4 regions of the Shewanella sp. SW1 genome follow, and region 4 is predicted to be linked to each of the others. Evidence: predicted binding sites of a transcription regulator. Region 4 holds the regulator's gene; each other region holds the start of a gene.
What was found. Region 4 encodes sigma-54, which starts transcription at its own class of promoters, with help from an activator protein. Its sites were predicted from a motif close to GTTGGCACGNNNNTNGNNT; they were not measured.
Positions count from the first base shown of each region.

Region 1: L5M71_RS03065 (BON domain-containing protein) is a predicted target of sigma-54. The motif match lies at 5,595-5,613, and genes of this name have one in related genera.
Region 2: flgF (flagellar basal-body rod protein FlgF) is a predicted target of sigma-54. The motif match lies at 2,749-2,767, and genes of this name have one in related genera.
Region 3: flgA (flagellar basal body P-ring formation chaperone FlgA) is a predicted target of sigma-54. The motif match lies at 1,736-1,754, and genes of this name have one in related genera.

Region 1 is NZ_JAKKSG010000002.1:281,705-289,880, forward strand. It holds gene L5M71_RS03040 (diacylglycerol kinase family protein) at 1-1,193, shown strand, start outside; gene L5M71_RS03045 (hypothetical protein) at 1,244-1,924, opposite strand; gene L5M71_RS03050 (major royal jelly family protein) at 2,116-3,192, opposite strand; gene L5M71_RS03055 (sigma-54 interaction domain-containing protein) at 3,302-4,672, opposite strand; gene L5M71_RS03060 (glutamyl-tRNA reductase) at 4,919-5,374, shown strand; gene L5M71_RS03065 (BON domain-containing protein) at 5,649-6,203, shown strand; gene L5M71_RS03070 (DUF3224 domain-containing protein) at 6,489-6,893, opposite strand; gene L5M71_RS03075 (hypothetical protein) at 7,023-7,799, opposite strand; gene L5M71_RS03080 (polysaccharide deacetylase family protein) at 8,013-8,176, opposite strand, start outside.
Region 2 is NZ_JAKKSG010000037.1:3,200-11,375, reverse strand. It holds gene flgC (flagellar basal body rod protein FlgC) at 1-371, shown strand, start outside; gene flgD (flagellar hook assembly protein FlgD) at 396-1,166, shown strand; gene flgE (flagellar hook protein FlgE) at 1,249-2,631, shown strand; gene flgF (flagellar basal-body rod protein FlgF) at 2,804-3,547, shown strand; gene flgG (flagellar basal-body rod protein FlgG) at 3,558-4,346, shown strand; gene flgH (flagellar basal body L-ring protein FlgH) at 4,358-5,032, shown strand; gene L5M71_RS22410 (flagellar basal body P-ring protein FlgI) at 5,044-6,135, shown strand; gene flgJ (flagellar assembly peptidoglycan hydrolase FlgJ) at 6,153-7,295, shown strand; gene flgK (flagellar hook-associated protein FlgK) at 7,336-8,176, shown strand, end outside.
Region 3 is NZ_JAKKSG010000037.1:12,145-18,833, forward strand. It holds gene L5M71_RS22450 (CheR family methyltransferase) at 1-664, opposite strand, end outside; gene L5M71_RS22455 (chemotaxis protein CheV) at 765-1,685, opposite strand; gene flgA (flagellar basal body P-ring formation chaperone FlgA) at 1,888-2,595, shown strand; gene flgM (flagellar biosynthesis anti-sigma factor FlgM) at 2,671-2,994, shown strand; gene L5M71_RS22470 (flagella synthesis protein FlgN) at 2,997-3,422, shown strand; gene L5M71_RS22475 (LPP20 family lipoprotein) at 3,550-4,002, opposite strand; gene L5M71_RS22480 (FlgO family outer membrane protein) at 3,999-4,631, opposite strand; gene L5M71_RS22485 (flagellar assembly protein FlgT) at 4,912-6,078, shown strand; tRNA gene L5M71_RS22490 (tRNA-Arg) at 6,134-6,209, shown strand; gene L5M71_RS22495 (hypothetical protein) at 6,420-6,689, shown strand, end outside.
Region 4 is NZ_JAKKSG010000015.1:129,509-137,684, forward strand. It holds gene L5M71_RS14745 (KpsF/GutQ family sugar-phosphate isomerase) at 1-461, shown strand, start outside; gene kdsC (3-deoxy-manno-octulosonate-8-phosphatase KdsC) at 461-1,012, shown strand; gene lptC (LPS export ABC transporter periplasmic protein LptC) at 1,009-1,569, shown strand; gene lptA (lipopolysaccharide transport periplasmic protein LptA) at 1,556-2,110, shown strand; gene lptB (LPS export ABC transporter ATP-binding protein) at 2,107-2,838, shown strand; gene L5M71_RS14770 (RNA polymerase factor sigma-54) at 2,946-4,424, shown strand; gene hpf (ribosome hibernation promoting factor) at 4,453-4,740, shown strand; gene ptsN (PTS IIA-like nitrogen regulatory protein PtsN) at 4,743-5,186, shown strand; gene rapZ (RNase adapter RapZ) at 5,183-6,037, shown strand; gene L5M71_RS14790 (HPr family phosphocarrier protein) at 6,024-6,299, shown strand; gene mgtE (magnesium transporter) at 6,556-7,920, shown strand; gene L5M71_RS14800 (molybdate ABC transporter substrate-binding protein) at 8,000-8,176, opposite strand, start outside.

The sequences.
Region 1 (8,176 bases), on a different contig from region 4:
AAGCTGTTAACTGGCTGCACCGCCAAGTGCGCGCCAATAAACAGGTACTCATTCACTGTGCTATGGGTCGTGGCCGCTCAGTGCTGGTACTCGCCGCTTATTTGGTTTGTAAAGATAAACAACAGTACTTCGCCGAAGTACTGCAACAGATAAAGCAAATCCGCAAAACCGCTGGCTTAAACAAATGGCAATTACGCGCGCTCGATCGCATGCTTAGTCAAGGGAAAATTAACATCCACAAAGTGGCGTGGATTATCGCCAACCCAGTTTCTGGTGGCGGGAAATGGCAAGAATACCGCGAGCAAATCCAAGATGAACTCAAAGCCTATTTTGACCTGACTTTAAAACTCACAACAGCAGACGAAACCGCAAATGTCTTCGCCGAGCAAGCCCGTAATGCAGGCGCTGATATCATTATCGCCTGTGGTGGCGATGGTACTGTGACTGAAGTGGCCTCTCAAATCGTCGATACGGATATCGTCTTAGGCATCATTCCTCTTGGCACAACTAATGCCCTCAGTCATGCCCTCTTTGGTTTAGGCAGTAAGCTTATTCCTATCTCTCAGGCGCTGGATAATATTATTCAAGGGCATTGCCAAGCCATTGATACCGCGCGTTGTAATGAGGCGTTAGTGTTGTTGCTTGTAGGCATAGGGTTTGAGCAACAAATGATTGAATCCGCAAACCGTGAGCGTAAAAATGCTCTCGGCCAGTTTGCCTACCTCGATGGCTTATGGCGCGCAGTGAATGCCGATATCACTTTAACCATCCAGCTCAGCTTAGATGATGCAAAACCCACAACATTGACGACCCATAGCATAATCGTTGCCAATGCCGCACCGTTTACCAGCGTGTTGGCGCAGGGCGATGGCGAACCAAACATGACCGACGGTTTGCTCGACATTACTTGGCTGGATGCTGGCGATGAACCCAAAGAGCAGTTGCTTAGCCTCGCTGAATTAGCGATTGCGGGATGGGTAAAAGAAGGCAATAAGAGTGTGCGAGATCAACAAGCGAGTGCAAGTAAAGTCCATCATGCCCATGCTAAAAAGGTCACTATCAGCAGCCAGCCTAAGTGTAAATATGTGATTGATGGTGAAGTATTTGAGCCAGCGGATCTCACTATTGAAGTCCAGCCAGCATCTCTTAAAGTGTTTGTTCCTTATCAGGAAACCACTGGGCAAGATGAGTGATCGTTGTGGAGGACATCCAGCCTAACTTTTTAGGCTGGATGACTGAGCATTTATAGAACGAACAAAAAATATAAAATATTCAACAAAATAAATATAACCAGCAGAACCAGTACCCGCATGAAATTAAATTCACTACCTTTGGGAAGTGATTTTTGAGTGGTGTTACTAAAATCCTGAAATTTACAATCTATCGCCTGCGCACATTGCTGTAGAACTTGTTGTAATTCCTTTCTATCAGTGCTGTTAGCCAATTTTAGTTGCGCGCCCTTAGGCTGCTGCAATTGTAGATAGGCGAGATAATGCTCAACGATATCTTCTGCTTGGCGATTACGCTCGAACTGGTGCCAATGGGTTGTTTGCAGCAGATAGAGTTGCACGGAGTGAATATCCGAAAAGGCATAGGAACGCCACCGCCACAATCCCATATACCTCCCATTGAATAAACCTTTACCGAGCCACAATTGCTGTTGCTCAGCGTCTAACCAACACTGTTGCTGAACAAACGCAGTCGGTAACACGGGTAACAATAGAAACAGTGTTACCCAGCCGAGAACGAGCTGTAGTATCGGATCGGGTTGTAAATAGGTTGCTCTGGCGCAGAGTAAACCAAGCAGTAATAACCCAGCAGCAAACAGCCATAATAGAGGTCGGTACTGAGTACTCAGAGTTTGAATATAAAATGCATTTTTAGAAGGTTGATTGAGTTTCACTGAACTTGTTCCTTGTTCCAAAAATTATCTCTCCATTCAATATTGACCTGTGCCAGTAACAATAAGAGGCATTGATAGTTTGCATAATCAACACCTAACTCATTTCTAGACGCTTTCGAGTTAAACCAAAAACTCACATCAACGTAAATACCAGTTGCGATATAACTCATACTGCAAATATAAGCTGCAACTTTGCAGTTGCAGCTAAGGTGTTATTGACCCGCAGCAGTATCCTCACCGGTCCAGAGTCGCATGATACGATAAGGCGGTTTGGCTGTTTCGGCTTTTCCATTAAAGGCTTTTGCTTTATGCAATTGATTCACTGAAATATATAACCAGCCTGTTTCACCAAATTGCACACTATCTGGAAAATCCAGTAGTGGAGAACTGACCGCTGTTGTTAGTGTGCCTTTGTTATCTAGCATGGAAATGGCATTGTGGTTCAAATTGGTAAAGTAATGATTACCTTGTTTGGACGTTGCTGCGCCATCTGATACAGGCTTGGCTCCGACTAATTTTACCGTGGCGATAATTTTATCATTATTGCCTGTTTGTAAAGCTGCAGTCGATAACTGATACCAGTGAGTGCCATTCATTGCACCATAATAGAGTGTACTTCCGTCGGCAGATAAACTGATTGGATTGACCGCTACACTGGCGACTTTGCCATTAAACAATGTTGTTTTGTTATCTATGTTCATTACTGCATCCGTTTCGGCCTGCAGCGAGCTATGACCTGAAAAACGTATTGTATGACCATCGTCGATACGCACCGCTAAGAGGCTAGGGTTGGCGATATCAGCTAAATAAATCCAGCCTTTTTGAGAGTCGACAACCAAATCCTGCATAAAGCTGCCTTTAGGCGCGAGAGCTTGTGGTAGGACGATTTGTTTATATAGACTGCCGTCCTTAATGTTGAATCCCCAAATCCTTGTTTGGCCTAATTCTAACCCCATATCTGCGGTCCAGAGGTGTCCAGCCTTGTCCTGAGCAATACCTAATAAGGTATCAAATTGAGCAGTATTGGCTGTCGATGTTTTTTGCAAATCCATTGAAGGCCAAGCTTTATAAGCGTTGGTCTCACGATTAACTTCAATCAATTGCAAACCTGATGGTGTATCAAATGGATGTACTGTGGCAAAAATCCGACCTTGTGCAGTGACGCTGACATTGCCAGGTCGTATTGGCAATTCAGCGACTGTTTCAAGACTTCCTACTGCTGGGGTGGCGTTTACAAAACTACTGGCTGTCAAAGAAAGCCATAATGCTGTTGTTAATAAGTGTTTCATATTCTATCTCCGCTTTTTCTGTTTAAGGGCTGTAGAATAGGAGTTATTATTTACAAAAAAAAGAGTATAAAGTTTAGCTCTGTTTCAATATTAATTTGATAATTAATGTTTATTCAGCAGTCGTTTCACCGGTCTCGACTTGCTGCTCGTACTTGCTAAGCTTGTTGTAGAGGGTTTTAACGCTGATCCCCAATTGTTCGGCGGTATCCGTTTTATTACCCTGAGTGGTTTCTAGTGCTTGATAAATAGCGATTCTCTCTAAATCATCTAAGCGCATGCCTTGGGGGATAACAACTTGTTCACCACCACATAAACCCACTTCATTCGTCTGAGGTAGCTGTAAATGGCTGGGTAAAATATCCTGATCGGCCAGAATATAGGCTCGCTCAATAGCATGTTTTAATTCGCGCACATTACCAGACCAAGGGTACTTAGCAATCATCTGAATACAGTCTTCAGCTAAGCTCTTATTCTGCTTTTCGGCCACGTTACGATAGGCAAGAAAATGCTGCGCAAGCCCAATAATATCCTCGCCACGTTCCCGTAAGGGCGGAACGCGAATGGGAAACTGAGCCAAACGAAAGTACAAATCTTCTCGAAATAGCCCTGCCTCTATCGCCACTCTGGGATCACGGTTAGTCGCTGCCACAATACGTACGTTTGCACGTTGCACTTTGTCGCCACCCACAGGACGATACTCGCTATTTTCCAACACTCTGAGTAACTTCACTTGATGATCAATCGGCATTTCGGTGACTTCATCGAGAAACAAGGTCCCGCCTTCAGCCTGTTCAAATACGCCTTTGTGATCGCGATTCGCCCCCGTAAATGCACCTTTGACATGACCAAACAGCTCACTGTCGACCAATTCTGGGCTTAATGCACCACAGTTAATCGCAATAAAAGGCTCGTTCACCCTAGGGCTGGCAAGATGTATGGTATTAGCAACCAGTTCTTTCCCTACCCCACTTTCCCCAATAATCAGCACATTACTGCCTGTCGCAGAGACGCGACGAATTGTGCGATATAGCTTGTGCATAGGAGCTGATGAACCAACAAGCAAACCGTATTGGTCTAGCTCGCTAGCAAAAGGATGCAGTCGATTAGGCGATGATGCTAAATACTGTGCAAAATCAGCAAAAATTTCGCTGATTAGCGGCATATCGTAAGGTTTGCGAAAGTGGTAACCAGCAAAATGAGACATTAACTGATCAAGATTAGGGTTTGGCTGACCGTCGGAGAGAAAAATAAACTCAATATTTGACATGGCCGCATTATCCAGCAGCACAAGGTAATCTTCACGACTAAGACTGGATAACTCAATAATGGCAACATCGACGTGATTTGCCCCTAGCTGCTCTATCCAAGGTAAGTCATCGACACTGCGTAGCTTATTAAAGTCAGCAGCGCCAGCAAGTTCGATGATTGCTTGCTCGGCGCTAACATCCTGCAAGTGATAAAAAAGTGTCAGTCGAGCCATGCGTATCTACTCCCTGTATGAAAAACTACTGTATGTCAGCCATGAAATTTTAACAACAGCAACGGTAATAGTTGCCGATGTTCTAAGATGATATCTCGATGAACGGAGAATATCAGTCTAAAAATCAGCCTGTTAAAATATCATTAAAAACGAGAACAGAATATGCATGGTAGCTGAACGAAACAAAATCAGTTTACCCAAGCAGTTAAACAATCTATGTCGAACACTGGCATTAGGAGGCCCATAATGAAGTCTAATGTTGTGCAACATCAGACTGATATCCGCGCCGATATCATGTTGATCGATGAAATCATCAAGCTGAATCAAGAAGGACTCACATTTTACAACCAAGCGAGGAGGTATGTCGAAGACTATAATCTTAAACGTGTTTTTTCCGCCAAAGCTAACATCCACCAACGAATGTTAACTCGGTTTGAACAGCTGAGACGTTTGGCTGACGAGCCAATTAATGGCCTAAGTCACACCGTGCACGTCACTTATGCTCAAGCAACAGAATTGCTGCAACAGTGCCAAATTTCGCAGGCTATGACCGCCCTTGTCGACATAGAGCAGCAAGTGCTAATCCAAATAAAACAAGCAGTAAGGCAAGCGCATCAGCCACAACTTGCAAACCAACTTGCAGAGGGTGCCGCTTGGCTGCAAATGAGTTACGACGGTACGGGATCGCTCAATCACCATTAATTCTCTGTCGCTAAGTGAGCCATATTTAACCGACTCCCCCACTTTTACTACAGACATAATACCGCACTGATGAGTGCGGTTTTTTATGCTCGAATGATGGCTCAGCATGCCAGAAAAAATTACATTTTGTCGGTAAAAAAGACCGACCAAAAGGAAAGTGCTAAGGTATAAAAACGCCAGATAAAACAATTAAAACATTAAAAATCATTACCTTAAAAACATTGGCACGATTGGCGCATTATCTAGCTTCGAGAAAACAACGGAGGATATGATTATGAAAACTACAACAGCATCAGTACTAGTGGCTTTACTTGTCGGTTCAATCAGTTTAAATGTGGCTGCCGCCCAAGATTGGAAAGGCGGAACCAAGGATGCGTGGATCGATGGTAAAGCAGAAACCACTTTACTGCTCAACACGAATCTCAATTCCTTCGACATCATTACAGATGTCAAAGATGGTAAAGTGACGTTAACAGGTAAAGTGGAAAGCAGTGTGGATAAAGCCCTCGCCACAGAGCTCATCAAGAGCTTAGATGGGGTGAAAGATGTAGATAACCAACTCACTGTGATGAATGAAAAAGAAGGCACCAGTGAAGTTGTTGCCACCTTAACTGACTCTAAAGTTGCCACAGTCATCAAAACGCGTTTACTGTTTTCAACTGACGTATCCGGCACCCAAATTAATGTGGATGTTGCCAATGGCATAGTCACATTGAAAGGTGAAGTTGCCAGCGATGCAGAACGTCAACTAGCACTGAAAATTGCCGAAAATACCGACGATGTGAAAAAGGTCGTTGATAAAATTAAAGTTGTTAAAAAAGTGTCTTAACTCTCGCGACAACGGCATTTTTTAAATTAAACGTATTTTAAGTAACAGCACACAGATCTAGACTCAAGGTTCGATAGTGCTTTATGAAAAAAGAATCAAAAAAACCAGCCTCAGCTGGTTTTTTTATGCCCATTTTCAGACCCAATCGAAAAGACTTACTCGCTTAAATTAAGAAGGGTGAATTCAGATGACTCGAATGATCATAAAGGAGAAGAGTTACAGAACACTGAGCTAAAACGCAGGCATTACTCAAGCTTCAAAGTCAAACTAAGCTTCAAAGTCAAACTAAGCTTCAAAGCCAAACTGGAATGCATAAAAATGTTGGCCATTCTCAATATTGATGGTCATAGTGCCAGTTAACCCCTGCAACTCCCCCGCCCCAGAATGGGGTACCACTTCTAAGATCAGACGATTTTGTCCATCGGTCATAATGCCAAAATGTTGTAACACAAAACTGCCCTGCTTACCGCACAAGTTGCCAACCACTTGTTCAATGGCCACATAGCCAGCTGAGCCCTTGACTGACGTCATAGCACTGAGCATTTCCCCTTTGCTGCGCCCCTCAAGCTCACCATAAAAGGTTTTATCTAAGCCCATACGTCCTAACGTTACACCACCAATACCAGTAGCATAGGGGCTATCAGGAGTGAGCTTAACATCAAATTTCCCAGTGATTTTGCTAACTTGCATGACACTCTCCTTGTCGAAATCTTATGCTGACCTATTACCTGCTAACGCTTGCTATTGAAGCAAACATCACCCACTGACCGAAAAACAACTTAGCATAAGCCTGCGCAGATCCATAATGGCATTTACACGCTACTTATGTATGCTGGTCTCACTCACTATCATCTCTATGGTTTTGACTATTTCAGGGCTTTCAGACATAGGTTGGTCAGACGCTCTATCGCGATAAGTCACAGCAATTTTGAATGGGGCTTCAAAAGGATAAACAGGTTCAATACTATCAACTTCGATTCGATCGCCAAGCATGACACTGCCTAAGTGTTTCAAGCTATTGTGTTTAAAATCCAGATTAAACAATCCAAGATACCAAAATACGCCTGAACCTTGAGTCGTCACAATAAAGGGCGCCACAAAGGGCATAGTTTGCATTTTAGGATCATCTTGAATCGGTGCGTCACTTTGGGTGTCCGGCTCTAGAGCGGGATCGAAATTTAACGGTGTAATGCGCAAGTAATCGAGTAATGCTCGACCTTTTATCTCACCATCTTGGTAGTCGCCCATAGCAAACTCTGTTTGCTTGATCTTAATAAAATGTGTCAGTGCAACGGACTTGCCGCCCTCAGGCAGCGTTATTTCAACAGGATTGGCGGTATTTAAGCTAAAGAGTTTAAGCATCACTTCCGATGCATTCGCCACAGGCTTTACCTCAAAAGGTGTCACAGTTTCGATCTCATTCGCCTGAGCCTGAGTTTTTTCATGCGCCATGGCCTCATCGTATTGCATCACCTGTCCATCTTCCATCACCATATAAATATCATCATTGGTCATGTTGAAACGGTAAATACCCGCAGCAAGTAAGGCTAATACCACTAAGGTTGCCGCTATGGTTAATTTTACAAACGTACTCATCTTCTCTCCCCAATCGCGCTCGTTATGCGCTACTTTTCTAACACCGATAAACTTCAAATCAATGTCGGAGCAGTATTACAGATACTGAGTTAAAGCGAAGTGGGTAAAGTGTAAAAAATGCCGCTATTTTGAATTTTGTCAGGCTAAGTTCAGCAACATGCCTTTTACTCGACCAATATGATGGGCTGAGTAAATACTCAGCCCAATACATCACTACTTTTCGTTTTTCCACAAGGCTGGGGTTTGACTCGGTTGCCAATTACTTTGGGAGAAATGGGCTTGCACTAAGGAATAGATTTTATCTTGATACGAGACAAAATCAGGCTGCTGATAATCATGCTGATCCTGCCAAGCAGGAGCATAGTTATCTAGCGTAT
Region 2 (8,176 bases), on a different contig from region 4:
CTCAATCGGTCAGGCTAAACACCACCGCGAGCAACATAGCTAACGCGGATTCCGTCTCGAGTAGTGTAGATAAGACCTATCGTTCTCGTCATCCCATTTTTGAAGCCGAAATGGCTAAGGCCCAAAGTCAGCAACAAGCTTCTCAAGGCGTTGCAGTAAAAGGCATTGTAGAAAGTGATAAACCACTACTGAAAGAATATTCGCCCGATCATCCAATGGCGGATGCGGATGGCTTTATTTATAAACCGAATGTTAATGTCATGGAAGAAATGGCAGATATGATTTCTGCTTCGCGCTCATATCAAATGAATGTTCAAGTCGCTGAAGCAGCTAAGTCTATGCTGCAACAAACACTTGGGATGGGTAAATAACATGTGTTACTTAGGAGGTAAGCTGTGAGCCTCATTAATCAAATTAACCAAGCGTCGGCGCAGACGGCTCAAAATAAGAGTCAGTCAAATGCCGTTACGACGAATTCATCAACCAGCTCAACGGGTAATCCGTTTCTTGACGGTATCCGTCTGCCAAAAGATTCGATAGTACCGGAAGCGAAAAGCCAGCAGTTAACTCAAGATGACTTTTTCTCGTTATTAAGCCAACAGCTATCGATGCAAGATCCCTTTAAGCCCGTTGACAACGACCAAATGATTGCGCAGATGGCATCATTCTCGACGGTTGATGGTATTACTAAGTTGAATAAGGAAATCGTTAATTTAAACGGTGTTATGACATCAAGCCAAGCATTACAGGCATCAGGACTTGTTGGTCGCAAGGTGTTGATCCCAACTGATACAGGTAACATTTCAGCTGAAAGCCCAACAATAAAAGGTGTGATTAGCACGCCAGCTAAAATGCCTGAAATTACTGTACGTGTTGAGGATGAGAAAGGCCAAGTTGTGACCACCTTTAAAGTTGATGGCAGTAAGGGGGGCAATGTCGATGTTAACTGGGATGGCCTCGATAAAGATGGAAACCCTGTAACCGCAGGTAACTATACGATCAAGGCGAGTGGTTTAGTGGATGGGAAATCCCAAGAATTGCCAGTCTCGACCTATGCTCATGTGACCAGCGTTTCTCTCGGTACGGCCAGTACTGGCGCGATTCTTAACTTGAGAGGCGGTATGGGCATCAAGTTAACCGATGTGTTAGCTGTGTCTGAAACCTAAGTTTGCATAAAAGAATTTTTGCAGTATCCGAATTGGGCGTAAGTCGCTCATAAATGAATTGAGTCAAGTGTAGAGGTGAATTATGTCGTTTAACATTGCATTGAGTGGCATTTCTGCCGCGCAAAAAGATTTAAACACTACGGCGAATAACATTGCTAATGCGAACACCATTGGCTTTAAAGAGTCCCGTGCTGAATTTGCGGATGTTTACGCTAATTCTATTTTTTCAAATGCTAAAACTGCTGTCGGTGGTGGTGTTGCTACGAGTCAAGTGGCACAGCAATTCCATCAAGGTAGCTTACAGCTAACGAATAACTCCCTCGACTTGGCAATCAAAGGTGGTGGTTTCTTTGTAACGTCCTCTGAATTAGGAACATTAGATCACGCATTCACCCGTGCAGGCGCTTTTAAAGTAGATTCTAATAATTACATGGTGGATTCGGCTGGTAATTATTTACAGACTTTCCCTGTAGATAAAGATGGCAACTCAACATCTGTGAGTTTAACCACGGCTAAGCCTGTACAAATTCCCGATACTGCAGGTAGTCCTGTAAAGACTGAGAATGTTACTTTACAAATGAACTTGAATGCTAAAGCTGAAGCTCTGGATCCTGCTTTATTTGATCCCGCCGATCCAAAAACTTATAACAATGTCACTTCAATGACTATTTATGACTCACTCGGTGAGGGCCACATCATGACGACGTACTTTGTGAAGCCTAAAGACGGTGCATATAATGGTGAGAGCAATTGGGTTGCTTATTATGCTATTGATAATAAACCTGTAGATTTGAATGGCCCAGCTGGTAAATACGATGTAGATACTGATGGTGACGGTAGTCCAGATGTGCCAACGGTTGCGGGCGGTGGTGGTGTTTCAGCGCAAACTGCTGGTGGCTGGACGGGGGCGGTGCTGAAGTTTAACTCAGTTGGGGCCTATATTGACAGTAATCCTGCAGTTATTACCACGGAGCCACTTGGTAATAAACCAGCTGGTGTATTAGGTGCTGGAGCTGATGGTACTCAATCATTAACAGTGAAGTTTAATGCGCCAACGCAATATGCAGATCCTTTTGCTGCGACTGAATTGAAACAAGATGGTACGACTGTTGGTCGTTTAACTAACGTTGAAATTGGTGCTGATGGCCTAATTACAGCAAGCTATTCTAACGGTTCGACCGTTGCTTTAGCACGGGTTGCTTTAGTTCGTTTTGCTAACGAACAAGGTTTAACGCAAGTGGGTAATACGTCGTGGAAAGCCAGTTTAGCTTCAGGTCCTGCGTTAGCGGGTGAGGCCAATAGTGGAACTTTTGGTAGTCTCAGTTCATCGGCGTTAGAGCAATCGAACATCGATTTAACGACTGAACTGGTCGATTTAATTTCGGCGCAGCGTAACTTCCAAGCGAACTCCCGTACGCTTGAAGTAAATAACACGCTGCAACAAACCGTATTACAAATCCGCTAATCATTACTTTATTTAACTAAGTGTTGCCGCCAGTGGCAACACTTAGCCTTTATCCTGCTGTCAACTCACTTCATTTCCTTATTCTTCAAATTTATCAGTAAATTAAAATCAATTTTTATTGGCACGATGCTTGCTTTGATATCGTCATGTAGAAAATTTGACGGAGCAGTCTGTGGACAAATTCCTTTATGTCGCCATGAGTGGCGCTAAGCAAAATATGAATGAGCTGGCACTCCGTGCGAACAACTTAGCCAATGCTAATACCGATGGTTTTAAATCAGATATGGCGCAGGCCAGATCGATGCAAGCCTTCGGTGAAGGGTTGCCTTCAAGGGTGTTTGCGATGACAGAATCTCCGTCAGCTAATTTTCGCTCTGGTCCGATAAAAACCACTGGACGGGATCTCGATGTTGCCATTAAAGGCGATGGTTGGTTTGCCGTTCAGGCGAAAGATGGCAGTGAAGCTTATACCCGTTCCGGTAGTCTCAGTTTCGATGCGACGGGCATGTTGTATAACGACAGAGGCAATCCCGTGATGGGGGATGCTGGCCCGATAGTGCTGCCATTACCTATTGATAAAGTGTCAATTTCACAGGATGGCATAGTGTCTGTTCGCCCTCAAGGGGCGACTGCTGAAGTGATAGAAGAAGTGGCGAGATTGAAGTTAGTTAATCCCGGCAATGCGCAGATGATGCGTGGTGAAGATGGATTATTTCGACAAATGTCAGGTGAAGCAGCACCAGCTGACCCTTTCGTCGCAGTTGAAAGTGGTGCCGTAGAGGGCAGTAACGTTAACCCTGTTGATGAAATGGTGTCTTTGATTGATCTTCAGCGGCAGTTTGAATTGCAAGTCAAGATGATGAAAACCGCGGAAGAGAATGATCGCGCTTCATCTTCATTAATGCGTATTAGTTAGGAGATAGATTATGCATCCGGCGTTATGGATTAGTAAAACTGGCTTAGACGCACAGCAAACTGATATTTCGGTGATTTCAAACAACGTAGCGAACGCTAGCACTGTGGGCTACAAAAAAAGCCGCGCAGTATTTGAAGATTTACTCTATCAAACAGTTAACCAAGCGGGTGGTGTTAGTGCTTCTAACACTAAGTTACCCAACGGATTAAACATAGGTGCGGGTACGAAAGTCGTCGCGACTCAAAAAATGTTTACTCAGGGTAACATGCTGACGACGGATAACTCACTGGATCTCATGATTGAAGGTCCTGGATTTTTTGAAATCCAGCTCCCTGATGGAACCACTGCTTATACTCGAAATGGTCAGTTTACCTTAGACGATACGGGTCAGATTGTGACGCCAGGTTCTGGCTATTTGCTACAACCCGCGATCACTATTCCTGATAATGCGACCAGTATTACCGTTTCCGCGGAGGGTGAAGTTTCAGTAAAAACGCCGGGTACCGCTGAGAACCAAGTCGTGGGTCAGTTGACTATGACGGATTTTATTAATCCATCGGGTTTAGATCCTATGGGACAAAACTTATATACGGAAACTGGTGCCAGTGGTACGCCTATTCAAGGTACCGCTTCGTTAGATGGCATGGGTGCAATTCGTCAAGGCGCCTTAGAAACCTCTAACGTGAACGTGACCGAGGAACTGGTGAACCTTATCGAAAGTCAGCGCATTTACGAGATGAACTCCAAAGTGATTTCAGCGGTAGATCAGATGCTGTCTTATGTGACTCAGAATTTATAGAGGCAAACATCATGGCTAGATATCTTGTGTTGGCCGTCGCGTTATTGCTTGCAGCTTGTAGCTCGACGCAAAAGAAACCCCTTGCGGATGATCCCTTTTACGCGCCGGTCTACCCAGAGGCGCCGCCGACAAAAATTGCCGCAACTGGCTCTATTTATCAAGACAGCCAAGCATCTAGCTTGTATTCGGATATACGCGCCCACAAAGTCGGTGACATTATCACTATCGTATTGAAGGAATCGACTCAAGCTAAGAAGAGTGCAGGCAATCAGATCAAAAAAGGCTCAGATATGAGCTTAGATCCCATCTTTGCAGGTGGTAGTAATGTGTCCATTGGCGGAGTGCCAATTGATTTGCGTTACAAAGATAGCATGAACACTAAGCGTGAATCGGATGCGGATCAGAGCAATAGTCTAGATGGCAGCATCTCGGCAAACGTGATGCAAGTGCTAAACAACGGCAGCTTAGTGATCCGTGGCGAAAAATGGATTTCAATTAATAATGGTGATGAGTTTATTCGTGTCACTGGTCTCGTTCGCTCGCAGGACATTAAACCCGATAACACTGTCGATTCAACGCGAATGGCTAATGCCCGTATCCAATACAGTGGCACAGGCACTTTCGCAGATGCTCAAAAAGTGGGCTGGTTAAGCCAGTTCTTTATGAGCGACTGGTGGCCCTTCTAAGGAGTCGTATCATGAAATATAAACTGGTGTTAGCCGTTGCCATGCTAGTGTTTTCTCTACCTAGTCAGGCTGAACGAATTAAAGATATTGCCAATGTGCAAGGTGTGCGTAGTAACCAGTTGATTGGTTATGGCTTAGTGGTCGGTTTGCCGGGAACGGGGGAAAAAACCAGTTATACCGAGCAGACCTTTATGACTATGCTCAAAAACTTTGGGATTAATCTTCCTGACAACGTCAAACCGAAAATTAAAAACGTTGCAGTGGTAGCCGTACACGCGGATATGCCCGCCTTTATCAAACCTGGTCAAGATCTTGACGTAACGGTATCTAGCTTAGGCGAAGCCAAAAGCTTACGCGGTGGCACCTTATTACAGACCTTTTTGAAAGGGGTAGACGGTAATGTGTATGCGATAGCCCAAGGCAGCTTAGTGGTGAGTGGTTTTAGTGCCGATGGTTTAGATGGTTCAAAGGTGATTCAAAATACGCCAACTGTAGGTCGTATACCCAATGGCGCAATTGTCGAGCGCAGTGTGGCGACCCCATTTTCAACCGGCGATTATTTGACGTTTAACTTACGTCGTTCTGATTTTTCGACTGCACAACGGATGGCCGATGCGATTAATGAGCTATTAGGCCCTGATATGGCGCGTCCTTTAGACGCGACATCTGTGCAGGTCAGTGCTCCGCGTGATGTATCACAACGGGTGTCTTTTTTAGCTACGCTTGAAAACCTCGATGTTATTCCCGCAGAAGAATCTGCCAAAGTGATCGTTAACTCACGTACTGGAACCATAGTGGTTGGGCAAAACGTGCGTTTACTCCCAGCGGCGATTACCCATGGCGGCATGACAGTCACGATTGCTGAGGCAACCCAGGTTTCACAGCCAAACGCCTTAGCCAATGGTCAAACAACTGTCACTAGCAATAGTACGATTACAGCGACAGAAAGTGACCGCCGTATGTTTATGTTTAATCCAGGCACTACGCTGGATGAGCTGGTTAGAGCGGTTAACTTGGTCGGTGCAGCCCCCTCAGATGTGTTAGCAATACTTGAAGCATTAAAAGTGGCAGGAGCTTTGCATGGTGAACTTATCATCATCTAATTTCTGTCGGGAAAATCATGGAAAAGCTTTCAAGTTCATCACATTTTCTTGACCTGGGCGGCTTAGATTCACTCCGCGCCCAGGCTCAGAAGGATGAGAAGGGCGCCTTGAAAAAGGTCGCCCAACAATTTGAAGGTATTTTCGTGCAAATGCTGATGAAAAGTATGCGCGATGCCAATGCGGTTTTTCAGTCTGATAGTCCACTCAATAGCCAATACACTCAGTTTTACGAGCAGATGCGCGATCAGCAGTTATCGGTCGATTTATCTGACAAAGGTGTATTGGGCCTTGCCGATATGATGGTGCAGCAACTCTCTCCCGAAACAAGTCATTTCACGCCTGCATCGGTATTGCGTGACGATGGTGGCATGAAAATGCTCCACGACGATAAAGCGCTTAATGTGCCTATGCAGAGTTCAGCCGCTCCTGTGGTTGAACCCACAGTTGTAAATCATGGTGTGCCGGCTGCTATCGCTCGGCCTGTATTTGAACCGGATAGAGCTGAAGATGCCAATTCATCAATGGACATTGATGCGCCTAATCGTTCACTGGCTATCGATACGCCTAAGCCGAGCTGGAGTGAACAATCACTTTCAGTGGTAGAACCTGTGATTAGCGGCCAAGTTTTGCCGACGGCAGCATTTAGGGAAACCCAAAAGATTGTCAGGTTTGGTAGTCGAGAAGAATTTTTAGCGACCTTATATCCACATGCTGAAAAAGCTGCAAAAACATTAGGTACCCAACCAGAAGTATTATTGGCGCAATCAGCACTGGAAACTGGCTGGGGACAAAAAATTGTTCGCGGCAATAACGGCGCGCCAAGTCATAACCTATTCAATATTAAAGCTGATCGTCGTTGGCAAGGCGATAAAGCGAACGTCAGCACCTTAGAATTCGAACACGGTGTGGCTGTGCAGCAAAAAGCCGACTTCCGTGTTTACAGTGACTTTGAACATAGTTTCAACGATTTTGTGTCCTTCATTGCCGAAGGCGATCGTTATCAAGATGCGAAGAAAGTGGCGGCTTCGCCAACTCAGTTTATTCGAGCTTTGCAGGATGCGGGTTATGCCACAGATCCTAGATATGCTGAAAAAGTCATTAAAGTGATGCAGTCCATCAGTGAAGAGCTGAAATCAATTCTGCCAGGAGAAGACAAATGATGAACCTTACAACCCTGTTTGTTCATAGGAGTGTCAACTAATGGCCGTTGATCTACTGAATATAGCGCGAACTGGGGTGCTTGCCTCCCAGTCGCAACTGGGTGTTACCAGTAATAACATAGCTAACGCCAATACCGCTGGTTACCACAGACAAGTGGCAACCCAGTCGACTCTTGAATCGCAGCGTTTTGGTAGTAGTTTTTATGGTACAGGAACTTACGTTAATGACGTTAAGCGTATCTACAATGACTATGCTGCAAGAGAGTTACGCATTGGCCAAACAACGTTAAGCGCCGCCGAAGCCAGCTACGGTAAATTGAGTGAGTTAGATCAGCTGTTTTCACAGGTAGGTAAAGTTGTGCCACAAAGCTTGAATGACCTGTTTTCGGGGCTGAATAGTGTGGCTGATTTACCTGCAGATTTGGGTATTAGGAGTTCGACCCTAACAAACGCACAGCAAGTTGCCAGCAGTCTTAATCAGATGCAGTCGTATTTGAATGGCCAGCTTAATCAGACCAATGACCAGATCACTGGTATGACTAAGCGTATCAATGAGATCAGTACAGAACTGGCAAATTTAAACCTAGAGCTGATGAAGTCACCGAATCAAGATGCGCAGTTACTCGATAAGCAAGATGCACTCGTTCAAGAGTTAAGTCAGTACGCCCAAGTGAATGTTATCCCGCAAGAAAATGGCGCTAAGAGTATTATGCTCGGTGGCTCTGTGATGCTAGTTTCCGGTGAGATTGCCATGAGTATGGGCACTCAAGCGGGTAACCCATTTCCCAAAGAGTTACAGCTTAATTCAAGTATTGGTTCGCAAAGCGTCACAGTTGACCCAAGTAAACTTGGCGGTCAGCTAGGAGCTATGTTTGACTTTC
Region 3 (6,689 bases), on a different contig from region 4:
TGCGGCAAAAGATAATGTCGAACTTGCCAAGCAGACTATAACTCTCAAGCAAATTATGCGCTCTAAAGTTCACCAACCGCTTCACATTATCCTTTAACTTCATATTGCCAGAAGGTAATGCATCAAAAAACTGACGCTTACGTTCTTCAGATAAACCACGCGCTAATGCCAAACTATCGTACTCGGCATTTTTGCAACGTTCCAACATGGAAGGAGATAAATCCGTTGCTTGAATAGAAGCACTACCAGCCAAGGCACCAGGCTTCTTCTGTTGATACTCAAGAATAGTCATAGCCAATGAGTATGGCTCTTGGCCTGACGAGCAAGCCGCAGACCAAATTTTAAGCGGACGCCCCAGACGACTGTATTCAGGTAGTAGGACATTATTCAACAACTCAAATGGATAACGATCACGGAACCAAAGGGTTTCATTGGTCGTCATAGCATCGATCACTTCAGCTCTGAGCGCACGCTCAGTAGGCTTCATCGAATGCTTAACCACATCAGATAAGGATGGCAGGTTATATTTGCCCATCAAAGGAGCAAGACGACTGCGCACAAGATATTGCTTATTTTCACCCAGTACGATGCCGCTGTGTTGCTCTAAGAACAACCTAAATTGATTATATTCAGCCTCAGCGAGTGATTTATTTGGCACATTCACATCCTAAATCCTATAGCAAGCACCAAAATCAGTGCGAAACCATCATGTTATAAAGTCGAGATTATAGCGTAAAGCGTATCTAGGTACTAACCTACAGCAATTACAAACTTAAATGCTTATTCACAGCAGCGGCCAGTTCGTCAGGATTAAACTTAGCGATAAAGTCATTAGCACCCACTTTTTGAACCATTGCCTGATTGAATACACCACTTAACGAAGTATGCAGTACCACTTTAATATGCTTAAGCTTAGGATCATCTCGGATTTCAGCGGTCAAGGTGTAGCCATCCATTTCAGGCATCTCAATATCAGAGATTATGAGGGGGATCTCATCGGCCACATTATCCATCTCTTTGGCGATCTCTTTAAGCTTGTCTAATGCTTCGCGACCATCTTTTGCGGTATCAATTTGTAAATTCAATGACTCAAGTGAACGAATAATTTGCTTACGCGCCACGGCAGAATCATCAATAACCATAATATGGTAATGCTGAGTTCTGTCGAGGGTCAGTTTTTCATTGGCTTCTTCACTGATAGCCGTTTTAACCGGTGAAATCTCATCTAAGATTTTTTCCACATCGAGAATTTCAACTAATTCACCTTCAATTTCAGTCACAGCTGTCAGATAAGAATAACGACCAGCACCTTGCGGCGGAGGCATAATCGCTTCCCAATTCATGTTGATGATCCGCTCAACAGAACTGACCAAGAAGCCTTGAACACTGCGGTTATATTCAGAAATAATGATGAAACAGTTTTCAGTGCTCGCTAAAGGTTTCCCCCCTGTTGCCGCACTCAAATCAATCACTGAAATGGTTGTTCCACGAATATGAGCAACACCCTTCACATAAGGATTAAGTTTAGGCAAAGTGGTCAGTGGTGGACACTGCAGTACTTCTTTCACCTTAAACACGTTAATCCCAAACCGTTGACGACCGTTTAATTTAAAAAGCAGCAATTCTAAACGGTTTTGTCCAACGAGCTGGGTTCGTTTGTTGACTGAATCAAGAATACTCGACATAACTCTGCCTTGTTGTTCTGTTTATGTTCGGCCCTATAACTCAGTTGAGTATAGGCATATTAATTGCTTACGTCTTATCTATCGATAAACATAGTCGAAACTGAGTCAATCTTCTGACAGTGATGTAAATTATTACAGTGGTCAGCTTCGAACTTAATAAAAGTATAGGTGCATTCTGGCGTTACAAGCTAGTCTCTTCATTATGAAAGTAAATTTAGTCTGTTTTTTTAGTCTTTTCACCCTCTTCATGCCCGCTTTTGCGAGTGCAGAGCCTATTGTCCCCACCGTATCGGCAATCTCAGAATTAGCTAAAGCGCTTATTTCAGAAAAAATATCCGTTCCAGAAAATGCCAAAGTAAATATTTCGCCACAGATGGTTGACGCAAGAATGCTGCCGTCACAATGTTCGTCTCCAATGAAAGTTGAACTGGCTAGCGATAGGGAAATTAGCCGTAATAACACCTTAAAAGTCAGCTGCGATACACAAGACTTAGCTTACCCTTGGCAAATCTATATCTCGGTTCGGGTGGATATCTTATTCCCCGTTGTTGTCTCAACCGAAATCTTAGCACCAGGCGAACTCATCTCTCCTAGTCAAGTAGAAGTCCGTTACATTGAACAAAATAGCTTGAGAGGTGCCGAATTCGATGACCCGAGTAAATTGGCTGGCGTGCGAGTAAAACGACGAGTAGCAAAAGATAATCCCATATTAAGCAACAACTTATGCTTCGTTTGTAAAAATGATTCGGTATCTATCTACGTTCGTTCTGGCTCATTCGAGCTCAAAACAGTAGGCGAAGCCCTACAAGATGGCAATAAAGGTGATCGGATCAGAGTCAAAAATAGCAGTTCAAACAAAGAACTAGATGCTATAGTCACAGGCATTGGCGAAGTTGAAGTAAGAATGTAAAATAATCTAAAGCTTTTTTGTAAGCTGCCGATACCCCAGTTAAGAAATCCCGTACACACGACGCTGGAGCCTAAAATGGCAATTGATATTAGCAAACTCAACACTGCAACGACTGCGCAAGTTCGTTCAGGCGCAACGAAAACGAGCAGCGATCAATCTGCTCAAGTTGCTACAAAATCGACAACACCACAAAGAAGCGACTCAGTGGTCATTACGGCCCAGGCACAACAACTTCAAGGAGCTCAGACTAAAATGGCTAGCCTTCCTGAAGTTGATCAAAAGAAAGTAGCCGAAATCAAACAAGCTATTGCCGAAGGTCGCTATAAAATTGACCCTGAAAAGTTGGCTGCCAATATTGCAAGTTTTGAAGCCGAACTTAATGACTTAAATAAAGAGTAACTATGACTGAAATAGCTAAACTGGTAGATCTACAACACGCCCATTTGGCTGTTCTTAAGCAAATCATACTCAAGGAAAAAGGCGCTTTGGTTGACCAAAACGCCGATTTACTGCTTTCCCTTGCTAACGAAAAATCGCAATGTCTGAAAGAACTAAAGACTAATGATGATATTCTGGCAAACCACAGTGATAAATCGCGACTCACTCAGCAAGTCGAACTCGTGCATAAAATGGCCGAGATCAAAGACGCATTGACTGAATGCAAAGAATTAAACGAACAAAATGCCAGTTTAATTGAGATTAATTTAGCGAGTTTAAATCGCTTTGCTCAAGCTTTACAAGCCAGCAGAAACGCCTCCAGCCTCACCTATAACGATAAAGGCAAGACCTCGACTATCTCAAGTTTAGGCAATGATTTAAAGGCCTAACAAGCGCATCACTCCCACTTAGCATTCCCTTTTCTAAGCTCTGATTAGATATTAATGTCTTGTACAAAAAGAAAAGCCGCGTAAATACGCGGCTCAATACATGCTGTTGAACATACTCTCAAAAACGCTAGAAATACGTCACTTCCTTCACTCGTTGTGGACGGTTCTGTTGTTGATAAAGCGCCCAAACCTGTGAAAAATCAAGTTCTAACTCAGTGACATAATGCTCGCCTGCTGGATAACTCTTAACGACTCGTGCGCCGCGGATCACGCCAGAAACTGACGCTTTGACATTATCGTCCGTCAACATCCAATCACTGACACTGCTGTTTGCCGTTATTTTCTGCCCATAAACTTGTTCCGCTAATTCACGATAAGCCACAATTTTTGATGCCTGCATAGCCATCAACACTCTTTGTGATTGCTCTTTAGCCGGTTGAGTCGCTAACGGCGCATATCCTATAGCCGTTAACTTAGGAAAACTCGGTGGCGGCACATCTTCCCATTGCACATATCTATCTTTAGCAGCGCAGCCAGTTAGCATTAGCCCCGTGATAAGTAATAAAAGGTAGTGTTTCATTTTCCATCTCCTAAGACACGCACTTCATTCATGCCTGGACTCGCCTGACGATATAAGATGCCATTTTGTGACACAATTTGCTCCGAAGGCTGCATGTAGTTTGCCAACTCTTTTTGAGTCACAAAAGTTTGAGATGCCGATACCACGCGATTGTTACTAATGTTCACAATCCGAGTATTGATCGCCATACCATTGGTTACTACGCTCATAGTCGAAACGACAAGATGCTCAACAGGAAGATCTTTCGACAATTTTTGCCAATCTCGCGTCAAAATAAAATCCCCGTCAGATGTGACTCTCAAGCCATCAGCTAAGTTTAAATCCACCACATTAAACTGAAAGCTATGGAGCGACGTCATTAATCCTTGCTGTAACTGTTGCGCTAACGCATTAGTGCCATTCAAATCGCCCACTAATACTGGTGTTGCAACTACGATAGGTTGATCAGAACGCAAAGCATCATTTTGCTTAACAAGCTCAGTCACTATTCGCTGTGCTAAATGGTTAATCACTGCCGTTGGCGGCAACCCATTGCCATCCACTAAACTCGGTTTGGGCGGCGTAACCGGTTTAGCTACACATCCACCTAACATTATCAATGTTAAGGGAATAATCACACGCTTTAGCATTGGATTTACCTCATCTATGGGTGCATTGGCAGTCAAGTGACTCACTTTCTAAGCTTCAAATTTTTAATGAGTAACAAAAACCAGCAATCTTTGGACCAATATTAACCTCAGTCCGACAATATTCTTCTATTACGCAGTATATCGACTGTAACAATGGAAACTTTATCAAAAGTTCTCATACTCAGGCACGAAATTTGCTTTATTGACATATTAGATTAAGAGTCAGAAAACTGGCTCGATTGGTAATATCGCCATTAGCTTAGCGATAAGGATTGAATTGATGCACATACCAGGTTCAGCTTCGCTCATCATTTTGAGCCTTTTACTACTTTCTTTGCCCACCAGAGCCGAATGGATAGAAGCCAGCGGAGAAGCAACTATTATCAATGGTAATACAGCTCAAGCAAGGGAAGAAGCAATTAATCAAGCAGTTAGCTATGCGACATTAAGCACAGGTATTCAAATCTCCAGTGAGCAACAAACCTCTAATGGTAACCTCACACAAAATAACTTTGCGATAAATCGCAACGCCCAAGCCATAAACATTCAACTCGTTAATGAACAAATTCAGGGAAATAAAATATATGTATCCCTACGCCTCGATCTAAATGATGATCCAACACAACAGTGTCCTAATGGCCAATTAAAGGCCGCTATTTTAATACCTCAAACACAAATAAAAGATCGTTCTCAGCTTAGATATGGACAACTTTCAGGCTTTGAAGAGGTCATTTCAGAGGCGTTAGGGAACACTATAGAAGATTACTCTTCAACTGGCTTTAGTCACATCCATGCTAACGAGCGACTCGATATTGAACAAGACCTAGTGGATATTCGCGGTTATCGACTCCCAAGCTGGCTCAGTGAAATTACCGACAGCCAATATATTCTTCAACCGCAGATCATTGATATATCGATAGAGCCTGTACAACCCACCTTCTTAGGATTTTGGGATGAAGCTCCGCTAAGGCAATTTCAATTCAAACTCAGCCTCTATCATGGAATCAGTGGCGAAGAGGTCTGGAGCAAAAGCTACAGCACATCGGCCCCATGGGAATTTGAAGAACAGGCTATCATTGCTCCCAACAGTAATAGATTCTGGCGTTCCTCCTATGGAAAAAGTATTACTCAATTAATATTGCAAGCTACCCGAGATTTAGACAGCACACTTAATTGCAGGCCATTACTTGGCCAAGTCGTTAGCCGACAAGCAGACAGGATTATATTAAATCTAGGCCGTAAACATGGCATTCGTGTCGGTGATAAATTCCAAGTAATATTACAACAAAACTTACCCGATAGACTCAATGAAATGCGCGCCGTCGCGACCAAAAGTCGTGCAACGGTAAAAATTGAGCAAGTAAGCGAAGAAAGCGCCACCGCAGTACTTGTAGACCAAAATGCAGCCTACAATGTACAGATAAACGACATAGCGCTCAAGATTTAAGCAACTAAATCATAAGCCTTTTAATCAAAGATAAAACCAGTATAATCACTGTCGTCTCTTCATAGCTCAACAGGATAGAGCAGCCGCCTCCTAAGCGGCCGATCGGGGTTCGAGTCCCTGTGGAGAGACCATAAGTCACTTTTTATATATTAAATTCAATAATTTACGAAAAACCAAAAATCCTGTGCCGCCTATGTGCCGCCATAGGAATGACGTTTTTTAGAATTTTTTTTCGTAACATTTTCAAAAATCCTCGTTTTGCCCTGTTCATCTCAGTTATGGACAATTAACCCTATTTCTAATACTTTCCCTATGAGTTAACGAACAGGGAAAACAGCTTTATGACGGAAACTTCATCGCAAGAAAAGTTCACTCAAACACTCGAAGGGATCATTGAGCAATATTCAATTCCCGAACCACCCGAATTTTTGAAAGTCCTCACCGCTCTCCCAAACTCTCCAGATAAAGACAAAATGTTCGAAGATATGCATGAAGTATTTCGTGCCATAACTTCCCCCTCTGAACTATCCAGCAAACTCCCCAAAGGCACAACTGAAGCTACTGTCGCAAAAGAGCTGGCAAAAATTCCAGACAGTCAGAAAATCCTTAGG
Region 4 (8,176 bases):
CGCTGCTGCAAGCGAAAGGCTTTACCCGTGATGATTTTGCTATGTCCCATCCCGGCGGTGCATTAGGACGTAAGTTGCTGTTAAAAGTCTGCGATGTGATGCACAGCGGTGATGACTTACCGCTCGTCAACCACGATATTTGCATCACAGAAGCCCTGTACGAAATCTCCAAGAAAGGCTTAGGCATGACGGCGATTATTGATGATCAGCGCAAACTGGTTGGTATCTTCACTGATGGTGATTTACGCCGCGTTATTGATGCCGAAGTGAATTTACGCACGACGCCCATTGCCGATGTGATGACCCGTAACTGCGTCACGATCACGGATAATGTATTGGCCGCCCAAGCACTGCAAGTGATGGACTCAAAAAATATCAACGGATTAATTGTTATCGATAAAGATCGCCATCCTATTGGCGCTCTTAACATGCTCGATATGGTAAAAGCAGGAGTCATTTAATGCCACAGCAAGGATTTTACGGCCCAATCAGTGATGATGTGTGGCAACGCGCGCAAAAGATTAAACTGTTAATCTGTGACGTCGATGGGGTGTTTTCCGACGGCCGTATTTACTTGAGCAATAGCGGCGAAGAGCTCAAAGCCTTCCATACCCGTGACGGTTATGGCGTGCGCTCACTCCTCACCAGCGGTTTCAACCTCGCCGTGATCACAGGACGTCAATCCAAAATCGTTGAAAACCGTATGACAGCCCTTGGTGTTACCCATATTTACCAAGGCGTAGACAATAAGTTCGAGCCCTATGAAGCATTGCTCGCACTTTATGGTGTCACCCCAGAAGAAGTGGCTTATATCGGTGATGATATTGTCGATCTCCCCGTGATGAATGTCGTCGGTTTAGCGGTCAGTGTTGCTGACGGCCACCCCTATATACGCCAACACGCCCATTTTGTGACTACGCTCAATGGTGGCCACGGTGCACTGCGTGAACTCACAGATCTGTTACTCCTAAGTCAAAATAAATTCACTTCGGCCCATGGAATGAGTATATGAGTCGTGTGACACTCGCGATTATCGCTTTTTTTGGAACCGCACTAGCGCTTTACTGGCAAGTGCAGAACAAACACAGCGGTGATTCCGATAACAGAGTAAAAGATCAAAATACCCCAGATTTCATCGTTGAAGATCTGCGCAGTGTTGAGTTCAATGAGCAAGGACTAGTGAATAGCCGTGTGACGGCGAAACACATGGAACATTATGATTCAACGAATCAAACTTTCTTTACTCAACCTGTTTATCTTGTTTATCCAGACCAAGGTAAAGCACAATGGCAGCTCAGGGCAGATCAGGGCAAGCTAAACAAGGAAACTGGCAAGGTTGTATTAGAAAATAATGTTATTATCGATGCCATTAGCCCAGAAGAACCGATTCAGACCTTGTCCACCAGTTATCTGGAACTCGATCTCAACACTATGATAATGACCTCTGACCGTACCATTTACGTCACAGGGAAAGATTTTAATATTCAAGGCCAAGGCCTTTATGCCGACCTCAACGCGCAAGAAGTGCAATTGACCAGTCAGGTAGTAGGAACATATGAAGCAAAATAACGTATTACTTGCCAGCCTAATGCTAATTATGAGCATGAGTGCTTTCGCGAAAGTCGGCGACTTAAAGCAAGAAGTCAAAATTAAAGCTGTGAGCCAAACTGCGGATATCAAAAACAACCAGATCATCTTCTTTGGTCCAGTGGAAGTTACCCAAGGCTCAATAAAAATCCAAGCAAATGAACTGCGTGCATTTTCCGCTGAAGGTGAAAATAGCAAAACTTTGGTCGCCACAGGCAACCCTGCTACGTATAGCCAAATATTAGACGATGGCCGTCCTGCATCGGCGAGCGCGAAAGAAATTCGTTACGATATGGCGAGCCGCACCTTAACACTGAAAGGTATGGCGTCATTAGATCAAGCAGGTAGCCAAGTTACAGGCAATTTAATCCGCTATAACATGATTCAACAGAAATTGATGGCCGAGAGTACTGGCAGTGGTGACGATCGCGTGATCACTATTATTCAGCCTGAAAACTATCAAGATGATGCTAAATCAGACGCTCCGGCGGATAAACCTGTAAAAAAGCAGGACTCTAAATGACCCAAATCACCTTAAGAGCACAAAATCTGGCGAAAAGTTACAAGAGTCGCCAAGTGGTTAAAGACGTCAGTCTGACGGTAAAAACCGGTCAAGTCGTTGGCCTACTCGGTCCAAACGGTGCAGGTAAAACCACGACATTTTACATGGTTGTCGGGCTAGTGAAGAGCGATAAGGGACATATCTTTATCGACGATGATGATTTAACCGCAGATCCTATGCATCTGCGTGCCCGCAAAGGCATAGGTTACTTACCGCAAGAAGCCAGTATCTTTCGTAAGCTAACTGTTCATGACAACATCATGGCCGTACTGCAAACTCGTAAAGAACTTAAAAACGAAGAACGAGAAGAAGAACTAGAACATCTGCTCGAAGAGTTTCATATCACCCACATCCGTGACAGCCAAGGCATGTCATTGTCGGGTGGCGAACGTCGCCGCGTCGAAATTGCGCGGGCTTTAGCCGCTAATCCTAAGTTCATTTTGCTCGATGAACCGTTTGCCGGCGTCGATCCTATTTCGGTTATCGACATCAAGAAGATTATCGAACAACTCAAAAGTCGCGGCCTTGGCGTACTGATCACAGACCATAATGTCCGCGAGACATTAGATGTATGTGAACATGCTTATATTGTGAGTCACGGAAACCTTATTGCCGAAGGAACTCCAGCAGAGATCTTAGACAATCAGCAAGTTAGGGCAGTGTACTTAGGTGAACAATTCAGGCTATAGTTAATCGAGCGAAGCCAATGGAGGCAATTTATACCGCCATTGGGCTTCACTCAAGATAATAATAAGCGACCTCATCCAACAATAATAACGTAGGGATCAGCGGTAACATGAAAGCGTCACTCCAGCTCAAACTGGGTCAACAGTTAACCATGACGCCACAATTACAACAGGCCATACGTCTGTTGCAACTGTCGTCATTAGAACTGCAGCAAGAGATCCAGCAAGCATTAGATTCTAATCCCCTTCTCGAGCTGGAAGAGGATCAATTCGACGCCACTAAAACCCCTGTAAACCAAACGCTATCCGATACGGATTTCAGTGAATCTAGCACTCTGCCACCAGAAAAAGACAGCTCCACCATAGACACGGCAGAGTCGCTAACCAAAGAATCCATGCCCGATGAGCTCCCCATGGACACCACATGGGATGAAGTGTTTACCGCCTCCCCAAACTCAGGCCCCGGCGGCAGTCGTGAAGACGATATGCCCTTCCAAGGCGAGACCAGTGAAGGTTTGTACGAACACTTAGAATGGCAAAAAAACCTCACGCCGTTTTCTGAAACCGATTTAGCCATTGCCACCGCCATTATTGATGCCATCGACGATCAGGGCTATCTCACCCAAAGCACTGAAGAAATTCTCGAAGCCATGGGCAATCCTGAAGTTGAGCTTGACGAAGTCGAAGCCGTACTCAAGCGTATTCAGCATTTTGATCCCATAGGCGTTGCCGCCCGCGATTTAAGTGAATGCCTGTTGATCCAACTGTCGCATTTCGCCGCTGATACTCCCAACCTAGAAAACGCCCGTATGCTGATCAAAGATCATTTAGATCTGATCGCCGCCCGAGACTTTAGGTTATTGATGCGTAAGACTAAATTAAAAGAGGATGAATTAAGGGATGGTATAGCACTCATCCAAACCCTCAATCCTCGCCCAGGTTTGTTGATCACGCCCAATAATGACGAATACGTTATCCCAGATGTGTCTGTGTCGAAGAAAAATGGCCGCTGGGTCGTTGAGCTTAATCCTGACTGCATGCCCAAAATCAATGTAAATCAACATTATGCTTCTATGGCACGCAGCACAAAAAACCAAGCCGATAGCCAATTTATTCGCGGCCATCTGCAAGAGGCTAAATGGTTTATTAAGAGTCTAGAAAGCCGTAACGACACTTTGCTTAAAGTTGCTAATTGCATAGTGCAATATCAGCAAGGTTTCTTTGAGTACGGTGAAGAAGCCATGAAGCCTATGGTGCTTAACGATATTGCCGAAGCGGTAGAAATGCATGAGTCCACCATCTCACGGGTCACAACTCAAAAATACATGCATACCCCTAAGGGACTTTTTGAACTAAAATACTTCTTCTCTAGCCACGTCGGTACTGACGATGGTGGTGAGTGCTCATCCACAGCAATCAGAGCCTTTATAAAGAAACTGGTGGCAGCGGAAAACCAGAAAAAACCATTAAGCGATAGCAAGATGGCACAACTTCTGGCAGAACAAGGGATCAACGTAGCCCGCAGAACCATTGCGAAGTACCGAGAGGCTATGCTTATTCCACCTTCTAATCAGCGTAAAAGTTTATAACCTACAGTGGATATCGGAGGACGTTTCTATGCAAATAAACCTAAGTGGACACCATGTCGAAATTACCGAATCGTTACGTGCATATGTAGAAGAAAAGTTTTCAAAACTTGAACGCCATTTCGAACAGATCAATAATGTGCACGTTGTGCTCAATGTTGAGAAAATGCAACAAATTGCTGAAGCGAGAATAAACCTCATAGGTGGTGAAGTTTTTGCTACTTCAGAGCATGCTGACATGTATGCCGCTATAGACGCCCTGATTGACAAGCTTGACCGTCAGGTTATTAAACACAAAGAGAAGTTAACAAAACACTAATAATGGAACTTTGTACCATACTGCGGCCGGAGTGCACTACCTGCGCCACTCCGGGCAGCAAGAAAAAGGTACTGGAACTCATCAGCGACTTAGTCGCTGCCCAGTACCCGACCCTCTCATCTCAAGAGATATTCGAAAGCCTAGTGGCGCGCGAAAAGATGGGGAGCACAGGTATAGGTAACGGCATCGCCATTCCACATGGTCGACTAGCCGATATAGATCAGCCCATTGCCATACTAATTAAGTGTGAAGAGCCGATAGCATTTGATGCTATCGATAAGCAACCTGTTGATATTTTATTTGCACTACTGGTGCCTGCAGACCAATGTCAGCAGCACTTAAGTACCTTGTCTTGCATGGCCGAAAAGCTGAGCGACAAGCAAATATTAAAGCAATTACGCAAGACGCATGATGAAACGGAACTCTATCAGGTAATCACTGGATGAAACTGGTCATAGTGTCGGGCCGCTCAGGCTCAGGCAAATCTGTCGCCCTTAGGGTACTCGAAGATCTCGGCTATTATTGTGTCGATAACCTTCCCTTGCCATTGATTGGCAGTTTGCTTGAGCAACTCAAAGGCAGTAACGATCTCGTCGCCATCAGTGTCGACGTGCGTAACATGCCTGAGCAGGATAAGGTCTTAGTGAAACAACTCGCTAGCCTACCTCCAGATACTGAGTTAACGAGCTTCTTCCTTAACTCCAGCGATAAAATTCTGCTCAAGCGTTACAGCGAAACCCGCCGTTTGCATCCTTTGTCGAAGAGCCGAGTCTCTTTGCAAGAAGCGATAAAGCTGGAGGGAAAACTGCTCGAGCCTATGTCAAAACTGGTCGATCACTACATAGATACGTCGAATTTGAATATCTATGATTTAAGCGACCAAGTCAGACAAATTCTCCTTGGTAGTGTCGATAAAGAACTCGTGATCAACTTCGAGTCCTTTGGCTTTAAGCACGGAATGCCCACCGAAGCCGACTTTATGTTCGATGTGCGCTTCCTGCCCAATCCCCACTGGGAGTTGGCACTGCGACCATTGACTGGTTTAGATGAACCCGTAGCTGAGTTCTTAAATCGCCAACCACTGGTCAATAAGTTCATCTGGCAAATCGAAAATTTACTGGAGACTTGGCTGCCGCACCTCGAGCGTAACAATCGCAGTTATTTAACTGTGGCCATTGGCTGCACAGGTGGACAGCACAGATCGGTTTACGTCGCAGAGCAATTGGCAAAACGCTTTAGTAACGGTAAACATAAAGTTTATGCCCGTCATCGAGAGCTCAATAATGCCAAAGCTTGAGCGTCAGATAACCATCTGTAATAAGCTCGGTTTACATGCCCGTGCCGCCACTAAGTTGGTGGTACTGGCTTCCGAGTTTGATGCGACCATCACCTTAATCCAAGGCGATAAACAAGCATCGGCCGCCAGTGTACTTGGCTTACTGATGCTTGAAACTGGTATGGGTAAAACCATTAAGCTGATCGCCGAAGGCCCAGATGCAGAGCCGGCTCTCGATGCCATTTGTGCCTTAATCGACGCTAAGTTTGACGAAGCCTGTTAGTTTCACTTCACACTAAGCACTTCATCGTTAGTTTCACTTCATGTCTAGTTTAAAAAACTTGCCATTCACACATGGCAAAACATTTGTCGCTCGACGATACAAGCCACTGGCGATTACACTAGCGGTCATTGCGCTGGCGCTGGCCTTAACCTTACCTTAGCCGTCTTAATCTATGTCATCGACTGACGCTTAGTCACCGCTAAATCCTAGCCCAACACTAAGATCTCAAACCAATTTGCCGCACAATGGAGGACAAATGCCCGTAGATAATGCAGAAAACGATCACACCGGACATAGTCTTGACCAGTTAAACCAAGCGCTTAGCAGCGGCATGTTCGTACACGTGCGTAATATGCTGCAAAAAATGGCCGCCTCAGATATCGCGCTGATCTTAGAATCATCACCGCCAAGTGCCAGACAAGTATTGTGGCAGCTCATCGATCAGGAACAAATAGGCGACATACTCGATGAGTTGAGTGAAGAACTCAAAGACCCACTTATCCGCAGCATGAGCCCTGAGCGAGTCGCGAAAGCGACAGCAAGCATGGACACCGACGATCTCGCCTATATTCTGCGAAGTCTACCCGACGCAGTTTACAAACAAGTGCTGCAGTCGATGACGGAACAAAATCGCCTGAGGGTAGAACAAGCCCTATCTTATCCAGATGAGACCGCCGGCAGCTTGATGAACACAGATACAGTCACCTTAAGACCCGATGTGAATATCGATGTGGTGCTGCGCTATCTTCGGCAAAGGGGCAACCTACCCGATACCACAGATACCTTATATGTGGTCGACAAACAGGACAAAGTCCTTGGCGGTGTTAGGCTGGCAGATCTGCTGACTTGCGCGCCAAGCACCACAATTCGCAATATCATGGATCCCAATATTCAAAGTATTCCTGTGAGCATGTCCGACAGCGAAGTCGCGCAGAAATTCGAACGCAATGACTGGGTATCGGCACCTGTCGTCGACAGTGATGGTAAGCTGCTCGGGCGTATCACAATCGATGACGTAGTCGATGTTATCCGCGAAGATGCTGAACATTCCATGATGGGTATGGCGGGGATGGATGGAGATGAAGATACCTTTGGTCCTGTACTAAAAAGTACCCTACGTCGCTCGCTCTGGCTCACCATAAACTTATTCGCCGCCCTGCTCGCATCGTCGGTCAGCAATATGTTTGAAGGCACTATTGAGCAATTTGCCACTATCGCCATCCTAATGACGATTGTCCCTAGCATGGGCGGTGTTGCCGGTAATCAGACCTTAGCGCTCGTGATCCGCGGTATTGCTTTAGGACATATCGGCCAAAGCAACGCCCGCTGGCTTATCGGTAAAGAGCTATCTATTGGTTTTCTCAATGGCTTGATGTGGTCTATTTTAGTCTTTGTCGCCGTGTGGCTATGGAAGGATGATATGGCACTTGCGGGATTAATTGGTAGCGCCATGCTGATCAATATGACAGTAGCAGGGCTTGCAGGTGCGAGTATTCCATTGATTTTAAAACGACTTAAAATCGATCCTGCCCTCGCTGGCGGTATGGTGCTCACCACAGTCACTGACGTGGTTGGCCTGTTCGCCTTCCTCGGGTTAGCGACGCTCTACCTGATGAACTAACGCTTTAACAGTTTGAGCTAATAACAAAAACGGCACCTCAAAGGTGCCGTTTTTTATCCCGCTGGAAAGCTAAAAAAGGCTATTTTGCCGGAGGTTGAAAACCATAACTGCTCAGAATCGCTTGACCTTTTGTCGATAGAATAAACTCAGCTAACGGCTTAGCGGCAGTATTAGCGCCTTGTAAAACCAGTAAACCATAGTCGGCACCCACGGCGAGTTCCTGCGGTAAGTCGATGATTTGTAAACTCGGCACTTC